2 regions of the Paenibacillus sp. FSL R5-0914 genome follow, and region 1 is predicted to be linked to the other one. Evidence: riboswitches for the same ligand, from Rfam matches in the RefSeq annotation. Region 1 holds a riboswitch; the other holds the start of a gene.
What was found. A riboswitch is a leader RNA that binds a small molecule or an ion and turns the genes downstream of it on or off. The one in region 1 is predicted to bind cyclic di-AMP.
Positions count from the first base shown of each region.

Region 2: it holds a riboswitch for cyclic di-AMP, as region 1 does, so the genes downstream of both, MKX60_RS01270 (hypothetical protein) here and MKX60_RS03405 (C40 family peptidase) in region 1, are expected to answer to the same signal.

Region 1 is NZ_JBBORH010000001.1:799,686-807,526, forward strand. Features, by position in the region: gene MKX60_RS03380 (AbrB/MazE/SpoVT family DNA-binding domain-containing protein) at 1-34, shown strand, start outside; gene MKX60_RS03385 (YwhD family protein) at 134-640, opposite strand; gene MKX60_RS03390 (M1 family metallopeptidase) at 744-2,750, shown strand; gene MKX60_RS03395 (hypothetical protein) at 2,762-3,592, shown strand; cyclic di-AMP (ydaO/yuaA leader) riboswitch at 3,807-3,945, shown strand; gene MKX60_RS03400 (C40 family peptidase) at 3,999-4,427, shown strand; cyclic di-AMP (ydaO/yuaA leader) riboswitch at 4,787-4,928, shown strand; gene MKX60_RS03405 (C40 family peptidase) at 4,934-5,425, shown strand; gene MKX60_RS03410 (GNAT family N-acetyltransferase) at 5,683-6,168, shown strand; gene MKX60_RS03415 (c-type cytochrome) at 6,296-6,652, shown strand; gene MKX60_RS03420 (4a-hydroxytetrahydrobiopterin dehydratase) at 6,744-7,031, opposite strand; gene MKX60_RS03425 (hypothetical protein) at 7,260-7,553, opposite strand; gene motA (flagellar motor stator protein MotA) at 7,760-7,841, shown strand, end outside.
Region 2 is NZ_JBBORH010000001.1:305,373-313,213, reverse strand. Features, by position in the region: gene MKX60_RS01305 (GntR family transcriptional regulator) at 1-372, shown strand, start outside; gene MKX60_RS01300 (ATP-binding cassette domain-containing protein) at 464-1,321, shown strand; gene MKX60_RS01295 (ABC transporter ATP-binding protein) at 1,326-2,228, shown strand; gene MKX60_RS01290 (ABC transporter permease) at 2,221-3,510, shown strand; gene MKX60_RS01285 (hypothetical protein) at 3,545-3,736, shown strand; gene MKX60_RS01280 (hypothetical protein) at 3,888-4,340, opposite strand; gene MKX60_RS01275 (hypothetical protein) at 4,380-4,889, opposite strand; gene MKX60_RS01270 (hypothetical protein) at 4,906-5,397, opposite strand; cyclic di-AMP (ydaO/yuaA leader) riboswitch at 5,531-5,696, opposite strand; cyclic di-AMP (ydaO/yuaA leader) riboswitch at 6,117-6,306, shown strand; gene MKX60_RS01265 (hypothetical protein) at 6,497-6,913, shown strand; gene kdpF (K(+)-transporting ATPase subunit F) at 7,040-7,117, shown strand; gene kdpA (potassium-transporting ATPase subunit KdpA) at 7,130-7,841, shown strand, end outside.

The DNA of each region.
Region 1 (7,841 bases):
CAAACGCAAACTTAGTACGGCAGGCAAATCGTAAACTAATTCATTGTGTTCAATTCAAAAAGGCTTCGACTCTCCTATTTCAGGATGTCGAAGCCTTTTTCTGTATCAGGTAACCTTGACCGGGTAATCGTTCCTACTCGGTCAGTGCAGCCTTAAGCTCATCGGAGGACGCAGTCCACCATGCCTCATTATGAGAGATCAAGAGGGATTTGAGGGCAGCTTTTTCAACTGTGCCAAGCCCTCCCACATCGATTTTGCGTTTTAGAGCAGCATCCAACTTATTGACATGCTCGGCGAGAATTTTCCAACCGCGACGTGCTTCCGTATCGATCCACATTTCACAGGCCGTTATTCCGCCATAGAATTGACTATCCTGTGTACGGTCCACTGCTACCCATACTACCCAAACCTGTCTACCGTTAGGTACATCTTCACGGTTCATGGAGAATTTAATCCCCTTTTCAACCTTACTCTTGGCATGCATGGCACCAATATCAATGACTGCTTCACCGCCATCAATAATGACAGGCGATACGTTATTGAGCTCTATAGAGCCCGCTCCAAAGCCTTTATGTTTACTTTTGGCATTCACAATATTTAAGGCAATCTGTTTCTTGCCCTCCGGTTGTATGTTGTCCACGAGTGCACACCCTTCCTCTTACGAATAATTTAATTTTAGCTAATAATGCGGCGATTGCAAACATATACATCCCGTAGATGCTTGTCACGGGAGGAATCACACTATGAAGTCACTGTCATTAAGGTACATCATCATCTTTGCGACCCTGGCCACCCTCGTGCTATTAGGAGGCATATGGGTCTATTCGGGGGATAACTCCACATCTTCTGTTACTAGCTTTGTTTCAAAAGAGGCCAAGTCCTCAAGCGGCATAGCTCCTGCAGCTGCACCACAACAGACACTGCCTGAAAGCGCCCCCGTTCCAGCAGAAGAGGCATTAAGTCAACGAGTTGTCGAGTATCACATCGATGTTCAGCTTGTTCCTGATACAGAAACCTTAATCGCTTCTGAGACGGTAACCTGGACACACCCCGGTGTAAAACCGGTAAGTGATCTATATTTTCATATGTATCCAAATGCTTTTGCTTCATCAGATACTACCTTTATGAAGGAGTCCGGAGGAACGCTCAGAGGTGACACCATGCCAGAGAACGGCTTCGGAAGTATGACTTTAACCGATTTGCGCACAACAGAAGGAACATCACTAATGCAAAGAGTGCAATTTGTACAACCCGATGATGGTAACGTCAACGATAAGACACTCCTAAAGGTACATCTCCCACAGCCGGTTAATGGTGGAGAAAGTGTCACGCTTAAACTCCAGTACGAGGTCCAGCTCCCCAAAATATTTGCCCGTATGGGCGCATCAGGCAATTTCGTGATGGCTGGGCAATGGTTCCCTAAACTTAGTGTATACGAGCCTATGGGCACACGCGGGGTTAAGGAGGAAGGCTGGGATTTGCATCAGTACCACGGCACCTCTGAATTTTACAGCGATTTTGGCATCTTTAATGTAACGATTGCGGTTCCTTCCGACTACACGGTAGCTGCGACCGGATTTCCTGTGAAGAATGCCAAGCTAAAGCAAGATCAGAAAATATATCAGTTCTACGCTGACGATGTCCATGACTTTGCGTGGGCGGCATCCCCTGATTTTACAGTAGCCGAAGAAGCCTTCTCTACGCCAGAAGTGCCTGGTGTACGGATTAAGGTGTATCTCGATCCATTACACAAAGACTTAAAGGAACGATACCTTCAGGCCGCTAAGGCAGCTCTGACCTACTTCAGCAAATGGTATGGTCCTTATCCCTACTCGACTCTGTCTATTATCGTTCCGCCTAAGGAGGGGAATGGGGCTGGAGGAATGGAGTATCCAACACTCATTACAGCGTTTGGAGCCACAGACTCTTCTCCTGACACCTCACTTGAAAGAACCGTCGTTCATGAAATTGGCCATCAATACTTTTACGGCATGGTAGCCAGCAATGAATTCGAAGAGGCTTGGCTAGATGAAAGCTTCACTTCTTATGCTGAAGACAGACTCATGGAGCAAGAATATGGCATCAAAACGAATCTCCCTCTTCAGTCCAGCTTGGTGACCAAATCAGAGACGCTAAATTTAGAAACATGGAAATATGCCGGGGCAGAATCCTATAGCCGGAATGTGTATATTCGCGGAAAGCTAGTACTTAAGGATATTGAACGCCAAGTAGGCACTAAGGCAATGAACAGCATCATGTCCACTTACGCACGTAAATTCCGTTTCCAGCACCCCACTACGTCTGATTTTCAAAAAGTCATTGAGAAGGTAACCAAAAAATCATGGCTGCCTTATTTCGAAGATTATATTTATGGTGGTGGTGCTCCTGATTTCTCAGTAGATACGATTACGATTAAAAAGAATGGCAACAGCGATGCTCAGAGCTATGAATCCATAGTAAAGATTACAAACAAAGGGAGCCATTACGTTGACGTTCCCATTAAATTCACATTCGCCGATGGCTCTGCTACAGAGCGGGTCTGGAGCGGTGAAGGAGCAGAGACTACCTTCCAATTGTTAAGTGATAAGCTTCTGCTCTCTGCTGAGGTTGATCCTGAGCATACCATTCTGTTAGAAAACAAACATCTTAATAACTTCAGACTGGCGGAAATAGAGCCCAAAACGCTCTCCCGCTGGACATTAAGTGTAACTAAACTAGTTGAAACCGTGCTCGGAACTCTTGTCTGGTGAGGTGAATGATTGTGAGAACATCGATAACCCGCGGCTGGCAAAGCATGAAGGAGCAATTTTATATTCTGATTCTGCTCTTCATCTACCGACTGCTCTGGGGCTACTTTATGTACGGCTTCATCCGATCTGCTATCGTTCCAATTCTACTACGTTATCCAGATAAAGACGCTGGAGGCAGCGGAATGGGCAGACTACTCTATTATGTCGAAGGGCAGTTCAGCTTGAACACAGATCCTGCGATACGTACTTGGTTATGGATGTTCCTAGGGCTTGTTGTCTTACGACTGCTACTCTCCCCCTTCATAAGGGCAGGATTACTGCATGAACTCCATCAGGAGCGAAAAGGAGAGCGTGGCCTGTTCTTTTTTCCCGGTATGAAGCTTTATGGATTTCCAGTGTTTATCTTCAGTCTAATCGAATGGGTGCTGGCTCTACTTCCGTTATACTGGCTTGCTCCAAAAATGTACGGGCTATTCTTGTCCTCCTTTCTGAACTACTCTTTGTTACTTCATCTAGTTCCATACGTATTGGCATGGCTTATATACATCTTTATCGTGCGCCTGTTCCTTCTATATATGCAGTTTGGTTATACCAGCGGCACGGGGATGTTCTCTTCCTTATTCATTTGCTTGAAGTCGCTGATTCCGGCAATAGGAATTTCAATCATACTTGGTGCAGCAGGCCTGATCCTTTTGCTAGTGTGCGGACTAACGGGTATCTTCTGTCCTGGCCTACCAGCACTTCTTATTCGTCAACTTTCATCACTGCCCTCAACACTCTTCAAAATGTGGGGAATTTCAGCTCAATATCATCTATGGCAAAGTAAAGCATTTCCACAATAATTTGAAGCATTACAGAACATAATATAAGAGTCCCGGTTCCTGAATCAGGAGCTGGGACTCTTTCGCGTTATAGACAAATTATGAGGATTTGCAAAATCGTAAAGACTTTGTTACAATAAGTCCTGTTCCATTGGTAACAAGTTTGTAATCATTTGAAACGATTTCTACATAACTTCATGTATTTGTCGTAGTCATGTCGATAAGTCACTATCTGGTGCATAAAACGCCGAATTCCTTGCACCGGGAAGTGGGGGAACCATATTTTGGGTGAATTGATCTCGCTTTGCAGTGATCATAGGGGAACCTTCTACCGAATCCTTAAGCTAACCTCACAGGCATTGGAAGGGGTACAATTTTTTTGAAGAATTTAAGAAAAGCATGCGTCGCTGCGGCGCTAGGACTTGTGATGGCGTTCTCTATTGGTGGAGGAAGTGCCTTTGCAGATTCTAAGATGGACAGTGTTATTTCAAAGACAATTGGAGTTGCCTATAAAACCGGAGGCACTAGCACTGCCGGGTTTGACTGTTCTGGATTTACTACGTATGTATTCAAGAAGGTGGGTCTTTCTTTGCCCCGTACTTCAAAAGCTCAATATAATGTCGGAACTCCTGTAGCCAAAAGCAAATTGCGTTCAGGTGACCTAGTTTTCTTTAACACATTGGGCAACGGCGTATCCCATGTCGGCATTTATGTTGGAAACGGAAAATTCGCACAATCATCATCTTCATATGGCGTGACCATCACTTCACTTAGCCAGTCCTACTGGGCCAATCGCTACGTTGGTGCTAAAAGAGTAATGAGTACTTCCTCATATCAAGCTATAGCCTACGATTAATACTTCCCCACAACTATAACCTCACAATTACATTATATAGACCTGGGTTTGATTATTCACTTAATCGAATCCAGGTTTTCTTTTGCCTTATTATATTCTTTACACCTCTAGAACGGACTTTAAACACTTTTATTTGATAAAAATTTCAATAAATATAAAAATTAGTTTAATATTATCGCTTACATATGCATTTTGTCTTTAAAAAAACGAATTTTTCTGCATGATTATGTTAAAAACGATTGCCAAGCGGCACTCTGTTTGTTACAATAACTGCAGTAAGATTTTAGTAACATTTTTGTAATCATTAAGTTGTTATTTACAAAGGTTTTGTCATGTATTGATTACAAGCTATTCCTAATCAACAGTATCAGCCGAGTTTCCTAACTATTAGGAAAACGGGGGAACCAACTTTGGGTGAATTGACCTCCATTTTTAGAGGGGTCATAGGGGACCTTCAACCGAACCCTTAAGCTAACCTCGTAGGCATCCGGAAGGGGTATAAACTTTTGAAGAAGAAGCTAGCAGCAGCAGTACTTAGCTTTTCCATTATTTTCACCATCGGAGCAGGAAGCGCTTTCGCGGATTCCAAAATGGATAAAGTGATCGACAAGACCATCGGAACTAAGTACGTATCCGGCGGCATCTCCACAAATGGATTTGATTGCTCCGGATTTACAATGTATGTATTTGATAAAATTGGTATAAACCTACCACACCAATCAGGTTCCCAGTATCAAATGGGTACTGCTATCTCCCAAGATGATTTAAGATCTGGAGATCTTGTATTCTTCAATACAAGTGGTAAGGGTGTCTCCCATGTCGGTATTTATGTCGGTGAAGGCAAGTTTGCACACGCATCTTCCTCACGCGGTGTAACGATTAGCTCCCTGAGTGATAGCTACTACGTGAAACGCTACATCGGTGCTAAACGAATTATGAGCACAGATGCTTATCATTCTGTTGCTTCTGAGACAGAAGATAATGATGATGTTCAATAAGTAAATCGTACATAGGCTCTTTTCCAAGATGTTGATTCTTGGGGAAGAGCTTGTTTTTTGTCTTATTTAGTATTTACCCCTCTCAGAATTTGTAAAACAATAATCTTCATAAATTTCTGAGTCGACCATGCCTCTTTTTGTATATAATTAGTTACAAGCATAAACGCCTTCGATGTCCTTATAAGGACCATAAGTATTTTAAGCTAGAAATATAAGACATTTTAAGTCCCCCCCCGTGAAAGGAGGTCCTTGACCTTATGATAAATCCCTCTGTTACTTTTCATGTAGCGCCTATGGAGACCAGTCACGCGGAAGAGATTTGCAACTGGGATTACACTGCCCCTTATAATATTTACGGCTGGATGCCGTGGGAGCAAATGCAGGCTCTTGGAATCGAGTTCGGTGACCCGCAGCTACGGAATGAGCAATATGTCTCCATATTAAATGGGCAAGGGATTTTGTGTGGATTCGCGCAGTTGTTTCCAATGGAAGGTGTTGTTCGCTTGGGGATTGGTATGCGCCCTGATCTATGCGGTCAAGGTCTAGGAAAAATATTCATGGATGCAATCGTGCAAGCAGCCTTGCTTCGTTATCCTGAGCGTGAGATTGATCTAGAGGTATTGACCTGGAACCAGCGGGCGATCCGAACTTACCAAAAGTGTGGATTTACGATTACCGATACGTATGAACGCCTAACCCCCACAGGAAACAAACCTTTTTATTGCATGGTCTATGATAAATAATATTAAATTCCATATTTTTCAATGATTTGATGGCATTATCGTTCATTTTTTTGTCACAAACCCTATGATAACGCTTCACCTTGAGCTATAATGTAGGGAGCAGCTTACATAGAAGGGACGAACTGGGATGCAGAAATGGATCATGAGCGGTTTGTTTTTTGCCGCCTGTGCCTTTGCGGTAGTACTTATGTTTACACTTCCAGGTAAAGAAGAGGTAGCTGAACAGAATAAGCCGACGATGCCGGAAGTCCAATTGGATGCGGCAAAGGCCGAAGCAACCGTGAAAGCCAGCTGTATCACCTGTCACGGCGATCAGCTTCAAGGTGGAGTTGGACCCAGTCTTCAAAATGAAGGCGGTCAGCATGATGCTGAAGAAATCTACAGTATCGTCACTAAAGGACGAGGTCAAATGCCTTCCTTTAAAGAAAAGCTAGCCCCTGAGGAGATTGCAAACGTCGCCCTCTGGCTCTCAGAGAAAAAGTAACAGTAACTACTACCTAAGCAACTAAAAACGCCCGTGCCAGAAGATAGTTCACTATCTGCGCACGGGCGTTTATTTATGAGTTTAGGTGACACTAACGATTTTTCTCAAAGGCTTCATTAAATTCATGTGCCTCTCGAATATCTAGAGCTGTAATACCGTCTTCCTCATTTGATTTCAGTCGTAAAGTCACTATCTTATAATCAATCGTAATATGTGGATGGTGATCAAAGGCTTCTGAAATGGTGGCTACTTCATCAACGAAAGCAATACCCTTCATATATTGGCTGAACATATATTTTCGCACCATGGTATTCTCTTCCAGCTTCCAACCTTCCAGCTTGCTGATCTGCTCACGCAGTTCTTCTTCGGTAAATAACAATTCGTTTCCTCCCTTACTAAAAATTGCAGTAAAATCCGCAGGTCCCTTTACTCGTCTTATTCGTTAAACAAAACATCCCTTAGCTTCTGAGGTCCAAGGGATGTGCCAGGATAAAGGCAATATTTTCGATTAAATGTATTCAAGAATCCCAGCGATTATAACTCGGCTACACCAATTTTAACACGGGCTACTAACTACGGGCAAATTACGCCCCGCCGCCGCCTCTTCTTAAATCAAAACAACAGAGGCTAAATCCTCTTCTCCGACTAAAATATTAATGCGGTGAGTGTCCTTATCGTAGATGATAACGCCGCTCCCCACCTCAATCATAGGTTCATTACCCAGCGCGAAGAAAAGATCCTCAGCCAGTGCCTCCCATACCTCCATCTTGGATTCCTGCGGCAATTCTTGCCACTCTTCCGGATCCATTTCAAAAAATAAGTACCCATCGGAAATTCTTCCGACAGCCTCAGTCAAATCCGTTAGGATTTCACCGTAATCTCTACCATGCTTTACACCCACATGTATCACTCCGTTTTCTCCACAGATGAATAATTACTTACCTTATCCATTATAGCCGAAAAAATGACTTCACAAAAAACGGAATGATGTCGATAAATAAGAATATACGTTATTCGGTTTCGAACAGAGTGCCTTGCCGCTGTTTCAAGGATGATATACGCGGCTTTGTCGGAACACATCTTAAAATCTCATGGACGAGGTGCATAATGGAAATTTCAACAATACTTGGTTTAATTTTTGGTCTAGTTGCAGTTATTTGGGGTATGATCCTCAAGCACGCTCCTCTTC
Region 2 (7,841 bases), 490 kb from region 1:
GAAAATAGTGCAGAGCCCCTCTATCATCAGATAGAGACTCAGCTTAGATCCTTAATCATTAGCGGAGTCATTACAGAAGGTACGCTACTGCCCTCGATTCGTGAGTTCGCAGGAGATCTGAAATGTAGTGTAATTACAGTGCGGCGCGTATATCAGGATCTGGAGAATGAAGGTTTGCTACGAACGAGACAAGGAACAGGTACCTTTGTATCCCATGTAGGCGACGGAGCAATGGAAGAATACAAACGGGACACGGTAGGCAAAGCACTTGAAAGTGCTGTGGATATCGGCCGATCGATACATTGCAGCAAGGATGAACTTGAGCAGATTTTTATGGAGATTGTAGAACGCAAGTATAGAGCACAGGAATGAAAGGGGGGCGCATACTCATATGGTACAGATGGCTATAGAATTGCGGAATGTACTTAAACAACGGCGAAACAAGACGATAGGACCGCTGACCATGAATCTGCCTAAAGGATATATTACAGCCCTGGTAGGTCAGAATGGATCTGGCAAAAGCACGCTACTGAATCTACTAATGCAGCTGACCAATCCAGAGGAAGGCGAGATATATTGGTTTGAGAACAGGTATAATAGCGGGTTGCCTCTGGAGCTGCGGCAGACCATTGCCTATGTTCCTGAGACATCGATTACTGAGGAGAACCACTGGAATGCAGAAGAGGCAGCTCAATTTCGACAGCATTGGTATCCGAACTGGGATGAGTCGTATTTTCAGGATCTAATGGATCGCTTTGAGGTTCCATATCATATGAGGCTTTCTAAGATGTCAAAGGGTGAGCGTCGGAAATTCGAAATTGCCGCAGCACTTGCGTCACGCCCAAGTCTGCTGCTATTGGATGAACCTTCATCAGGTCTTGATCCCTTTGCCTGGAAGATTATGATCGAGACGCTGCTTAAATATATGGATGAGAACAACGCTACGATCATCATCTCGACACACATTGTGGAAGAGGTACGGCGGTTGGCAGATTATATCGTGCTTATGCATAGAGGTGAACTGCTGGGTATGGCCGAGAAAGACAGTTTATTCGGTACTTGGACCGAGGTATGGGTACAGGTTGCAGGTGAAGAGGAGCTTGCTGAGTTATCAGCGGAATTACCGGGAGGTATAAACTTTACCATGGATACACCGGGTGTAGCTTCTTTTATCATAGAACAATTTTCTAAGAACGAGAAACGCATTCAGGACTTGGGCGTAAAGGTTATCAAGAGTCGCAGTTTAGAATTGGACGAAATACTGGGTTTATGGACACAGGGACACCGTCCTATCCTGATTGATCACAAGAGAGGGGACTAGAGAAATGGAAGCCTTAAAGCTGGAAAGTGTAATGAAGCAATATGGAGAAAAAACCGCTGTAAACGGAATTAACCTAACGGTAGACAAGGGGGAAATTTACGGATTACTTGGGGCAAATGGTGCAGGAAAAACAACCACCATGCGCATGGTGCTTGGCCTAATTTACCCTGATGGCGGGAATATTTTGTATAATGGAAAGCCGTATAACAGCGAACTTCAGCAAATCATGGGCTATCTGCCCGAAGAAAGAGGATTATATCCAAAGGTAAAGGTAAGCGATCAAATCGTCTACTTGGCACGTCTGCGGGGGATGTCAGCTAGTGATGCAGATAAGAGCCTCCGCTATTGGCTTGATCGGTTTGAGGTTCCAGATTATTACAATAAGAAGATTGAAGAGCTCTCCAAAGGGAATCAGCAGAAAATGGGCTTTATCGCCGCAGTCGTTCATAAACCGCAAATTCTCATCCTTGATGAAGCCTTCAGTGGCTTGGACCCTGTTAACGTGGAACTACTGAAAGATACGGTAAAAGAATTACGTGATCAAGGAACGAGTATCTTATTCTCTACTCACCGGATGGAGCATGTTGAAGAGCTTTGCCGTAATATTACGATTTTGGATCGTTCCAATACTGTCGTGCAGGGCGATATTCGTACGATTAAGAGTGGATATCCTCGTGAACAAGTATTGTTGCGTACGGATAACGAAGTGACCGGTCTAGAATCAATTGCAGGTGTAACAGCAGTACAGCGACAGGAGCGAGGTTATCTGTTGTCCATCAGTGAGATCGGCGCAGCACAACGTATCCTACAGCAGGCGATGGCGCAGGGTGAAGTGGAGCATTTTGAAATTAAGGAACCAACGTTAAATCAAATCTTTATCAGAGCGGTGGGTGAATCTCATGAATAAGATGGGAACAATTATTGGCTTTACCTTTAAAAATAAAGTAAGAACGAAATCATTCATGATTACTACGTTAATTCTAGTGTTGCTGCTCAGCATTGGGATGAATCTTCCGTACATCATCGATCAGTTTAAGGGTGATTCTAAAACAAACGCAGAGACTCAAATTGCTGTGATCGCGGAAGAGGGAAATCAGGCTGCAGAGTTGTTGAAGGCATATACTTCACCTGAGGGAATGCCGCAGGCAAAAGTTGTGCAATATACTTCTGCCGACGATGCGGAGCTAAAGAAAGCTTTAGATGAAGGGACTGTAGAGGGGTACGTTACTTTTGCAGAACCTACTGGCGAAGGACTTCCACCCGTTACTTATCATAGTGAAAATGGTGAATTGAAGGGCGATGTGCAAATCTATCTCCAAAATGCCCTTCAGCAGGCCAACACCCAGTTCATCGTTGGCGACAAGCTGACGCAGGAGCAGATTGCTGCTATGTCAACACCGGTACAGATAGCTACTCAGCAGCTCAACCCTGATGGGACTGCGGGAGATAAGGATGCGTCGCAGGAATCCGCTCCACCTATTAATTACGTCATTGTATACGCCATGCTTATGCTGTTCTTCATGTCTATCATGATGACCGGTAATATGATCGCAGCTGAGATTACTTCAGAGAAGAGCTCACGGATCATGGAGATTCTGATTACAAGTGCCTCACCTTTAGCGCAAATGTTTGGTAAAGTTATCGGTGTCTTCTTAGTAGGATTATTACAAATTGGCGTCATTATCGCAGCGGTAGTTGTCAATCTTAAGCTTCCGCATAATGCAACGATTTTGAAAGATTTAGACCTGGATTTAGGCCAGCTTAATATTAACTTGTTGCTTTATGGAATTGTTCTTTATGTACTAGGTTATTTCCTCTATGCCTTGATGTATGCAGCTGTAGGTTCGATTGTCAGCCGTACAGAGGATCTTGGCCAAGCGGTTATGCCGATTATGATGTTAGGCTTCGTAGCATTCTATGTTCCACTGTTCAGTATTTCTAATGCGGATACTCTGCTGGTTAAGGTAGCGAGTTATGTGCCTTTCACCTCTCCATTGACCATGCTGCTCCGAATTGGTGTTGGTGAAGTAGCGATCTGGCAAGTTATTGTATCATTAGCCATCCTGCTTGTTACCACGTTCATCTTTGGATGGTTGGCTGCCAAGATCTATCGCACAGGCGTATTGATGTACGGCAAACGTCCAAGTATTAAAGAGATCAGAAAAGCGATGAAGGCTTACAAGATCTAAGTGGCTTCATATAAACTTTTAAGGAGTGGTAATCATGACTAAAAGTGAACAATACAATATGATGCTTTTAATGAGTTCGGTATCTCTGGCTACGGTTAGTAGAATGCTCTCGACCAATGGGTCCGCTTTAATGGATTTCACTCAGGGTGTATTGACTGGGATTGCCATGGTGGGGATGATTGCGGGATTGTGGATGTACGGTAAGGCGCGTAAGAGTAAAGCGTAATAGTAGGAGATAAGGAAGCCGCGGCAGATGCCGTGGCTTTTTTATTTTTTGTGTACGTATCGTAAAAGTTATTTGGAAGATAGTTGCGGACTCCAGGGCTCCTGAGTCCAATATATGCTCCGTACACTCAAATGTCTTTCCTTTTGAGGGATTAGACAACGGATAGATTACCACTAGGCAGCAAATCCTCTGGAGCAGTCAGTTGCTCCCGCACACGCCTAAGCTGCGCTTTTAGTACAGGAACACTCTTTTGCAGGATGATGCTTATTTGAGGTAAAGATAGCTTTAGGCCATACCACATCGTTTTTATAAGCTGTTCCTCCCAAGGCAATGCCTTGGCAGACAGGAGAGAGCGGCGTGCGTAATAATCGGCGCATTGTCGGATACAAGAGCGGTAAGCTTCGACAGAGAATAGCTGGCTGTCGAAGCTTTTTTGACGGAATATTTTATGAAGCTCTTTAAAAGTACGGATAGTAACCTCCTCAGCTTCTGCTGATTGTTGTAACAACATGGAACTGAGCATATAGATATCATTCGTACACTTCTGAACACACTCTGCAAATATAGTTCTACGGGGGGATTCGGCAGGTAAGGGGTCAGGCATGATAAACACGATCCTTTCAGAATTGTTTATGGGATGAACCTATAATATAGAAAAGTAAGAAATGGATTTGTTGATAAGCTCGGCGGTATCAGGTTCTGGATAACTATGTTTTTGAAGCGCAACACTGGATGGTTTATAATATAGCCGCCCTCCTTTGGAATCTCTCCCACCAGCGACAGCTCTGTACAGACGACCTTGTTCAATGTGCCCTGCCAAGGATTTGCCCTGCAGCTTGGCTTTTAAATCCTGTAAAGCACCTTGTACTAGCTCAAACTGAGTCTGATCCCACTCTGAACCATGGGTACGTACTTTATCTATCGCTTCCTCTAGCCGGCAATGGTATATCATTCTGAGAAAAGAACTCCATTTAATAAGATCGAAAGTTTTGGTATTGGCAGAGATAAGACATGCCCCCCAGCTGCTACCTCCTTTACAGGTAAGTTTCAGGATGCCATAACGGCTGCCTTGATCAGCCTCCATTCCATAATGAATAGGCTCAGGTGAATCAAAGACGAATACTTCTATGCGAGATAGTCTTCGCTGGTCCATGACAGTTTTCTCCTCCTTAGGTTTCCAAAAGCTTAAGATCTACATGGTGAATGTCATTAGCCTTCTCTATACAGGCGAGCATTTCAGCTTCATTCTCACAGACTGCGGCATGCTCCAGCCATAGTCTGAATTTCTGTTTGCGTATAACGGATAAATGTAAGGGAAAGGTGTTGCGGGATCTCATTACGTACCAACCGACTGCAACATCTTTCCACGGTTCCTTAAAAGCGGTGAGCCACGGAAAACGTTGGTGTGCTGACCAATCCTGCAGCTGTTGCTTTTCTCGGATACTTTTATATATTTCGTATATAATTGTTCGGTCCATACAGTATTCACAGGTAGATGGGCTGCTGAAATGGCGAAGTGATTCAATCTGCTTCTGACCAAAAGCATAGCCGACAATAGTTCTGTGATGATCCTCTTCGAACCACAACGCTCCAAAGCAAACATAATTTAGACTTATCGGCTCAAGTAGCCCTTGCTGAGTTCCCCAATAATAGTGTTTCATTCCTTTCACCCCGTCCAGCATGCTATCACCCTATAGATTCAGGTAACGCAAAAACCGCAGCAAGAGGAGGACCTCTGCTGCGGTTTTGGAATACAGGTATACACACACCTGTGCCAAAGCGTGGCGGATCAAGGGTCTCTCTCTTTACGCTTACGAGGTTAGCTGTCGGATTCGGACGGTGAGAGTCGCCCTACCTATGTGAGACTTGAACAGTCTCCTTCGGATTCACCCCAAGTAGGCCATGTGGCCTGATGGTTCCCCCGTTCCCTGCAAATGCAGGAACTCAGCGTTGAATGTATTTCGTGAAATAGATTCAACCCGAATCATACTCTTTTCAAGGTGTTTCTGTAAAAACAGAAAGTGTTCTTTTGAGCGCAATTTAAACCAAATCCTGCCTACTACGACGGAAAAGGGAACCAAATAGGTATTTATTGCGAGTTATCGGGCTTCTTCCTCGCTTAATCTCGACTTCTTGTTTTCTTACCTATAAAGGCGATTTTTTGAGATTTCTACATTTGTGGTGAATAAAATCACATGGTATGCCCGCTTTTCGCTAATGGATTAAAACTCGAGTAAACAAGAGATATAGAGAGATTGGATATCAAGTAAGCGCTATCCAACGCGAAAATAGTTTTTAATTTGCATTATTTTGGCATCAATCAGGTTTTACAATTCTTCCTGCATAAGGGTATGATTACTCCTGTTTCAACAACAATCGAATATTTGATCCGCTTAATTTCCGATAAGGAAAGCGGGGGAACCAACAATCGGCAGACGATGTGAGAGTCGGAAGCCGGTTATGGGGTGAATCCTGTAGAAGGTGCGAGTGAGCTCGCATCTATACAGGTAGGGCGACTCTCACCGCCCGAATCCGACAGCTAACCTCGTAAGCGTATGGAGAGAGGATGAGTGCAATGTGACCGCTAGCGAGCCACAGAGGAGAATCCTTTGTGGCTTTTTGCTGTGCTTTTTTAAGCAAAGCATTTATGGAAAACCTCACGAAGAGGTCGTTATATTCATCATTAGCGGTAGCTTTTCTTTCAAGATCAGGGTGATCAAGCTCTGATCTTACAAGCAAAGCATTTGAGGAGAATAAGAGATGACAGATCAGAATGAATATGTACTGGTATGTGCGCCAACGAAGGCAGGCGAACATTTTATTAAGCTTCTAAAATTCAGAGGCATTAAGATGGCCGGATTGACCAACAACTTGCCTGAGAAGGCCCTACTCGAAGAGATGGGGATTGAACAAGTCGTTCTAGTTGATACCCGCCATCAGAATACTTGGTTTCGCCCGCCGTTCCCGGTAGGACGGGTATATCTGTTCGAGAGCAGCTTTACGTTATGCTGCCGCTACATTCAGATGTGCCGCACTTGGACGACGCAGCCGATTTTTGTAATCACAAGCTCAATAAATCCTAGATTGGTCTATAAAAGACTTGGTGCAAGTTATGTAATCTATTCCCACAGTGGTGATGCTGATTTTCTAATCGATAAATCACCTCATCAAGGATAAAAGAAGGAGTGCGGGAGATATGATGGATCTGTATATGGTAGCTTCGTTAGCTGTAATTTACGGGTTGTTTTATGGATTTATGCGCTGGTGCGCAGGTGTAGTTGAGGATACAGGGAGGGATAAGTTGTGATTCTAGTAATCGCTGTTACCCTACTGTTGTTTGTATATCTGGTTTACGCATTGATTCATCCGGAGAAATTTTAAGGAGGGGCATTCATGGGCATTTTGCAAATAGTTGCTGTAATCGTAATTCTTATCTTGCTGGTTAAGCCGATGGGCACGTATTTATATTATGTATTTTCTAATGAACCGAACCGTACGGATCGATGGTTTGGAGGCATGGAAAAAGGAATTTATAAGCTGATCGGCCTGAAAAAACGGGACGGTATGTCCTGGAAGAAGTACGCGCTCAGCTTTGTTTTAACGAATATCGTACTGGTTACTTTCAGCTATATCTTTCTTCGATTGCAGCGGGGTTTACCGCTAAATCCGAATGGAATTGCGGATATGGAACAGACGCTTTCATTTAATACAGTGATCAGCTTTATGACCAATACGAACCTGCAGCATTATAGCGGGGAGACGGGGCTTTCGTATTTTTCACAAATGGCTGTCATCACGATGATGATGTTCACATCTGCAGCGAGCGGATTTTCTGTTGCGGTTGCCTTTGTCAGAGGAATCACGGGACGGAAATCAGTCGGGAACTTCTTCGAGGATTTCGTCAAAGCACATATTCGTGTGTTCATTCCGCTAGCTTTGTTAGTTTCATTGGTGCTGGTAGGACTGCATGTGCCACAAACGCTCAAGCCATCACTTGAAGTCACTACACTAGAGGGCCAAACACAACAAATTGCTATCGGTCCAGTAGCTTCTTTGGAATCGATCAAACATCTGGGCACGAATGGTGGCGGCTTCTTCGGGGCCA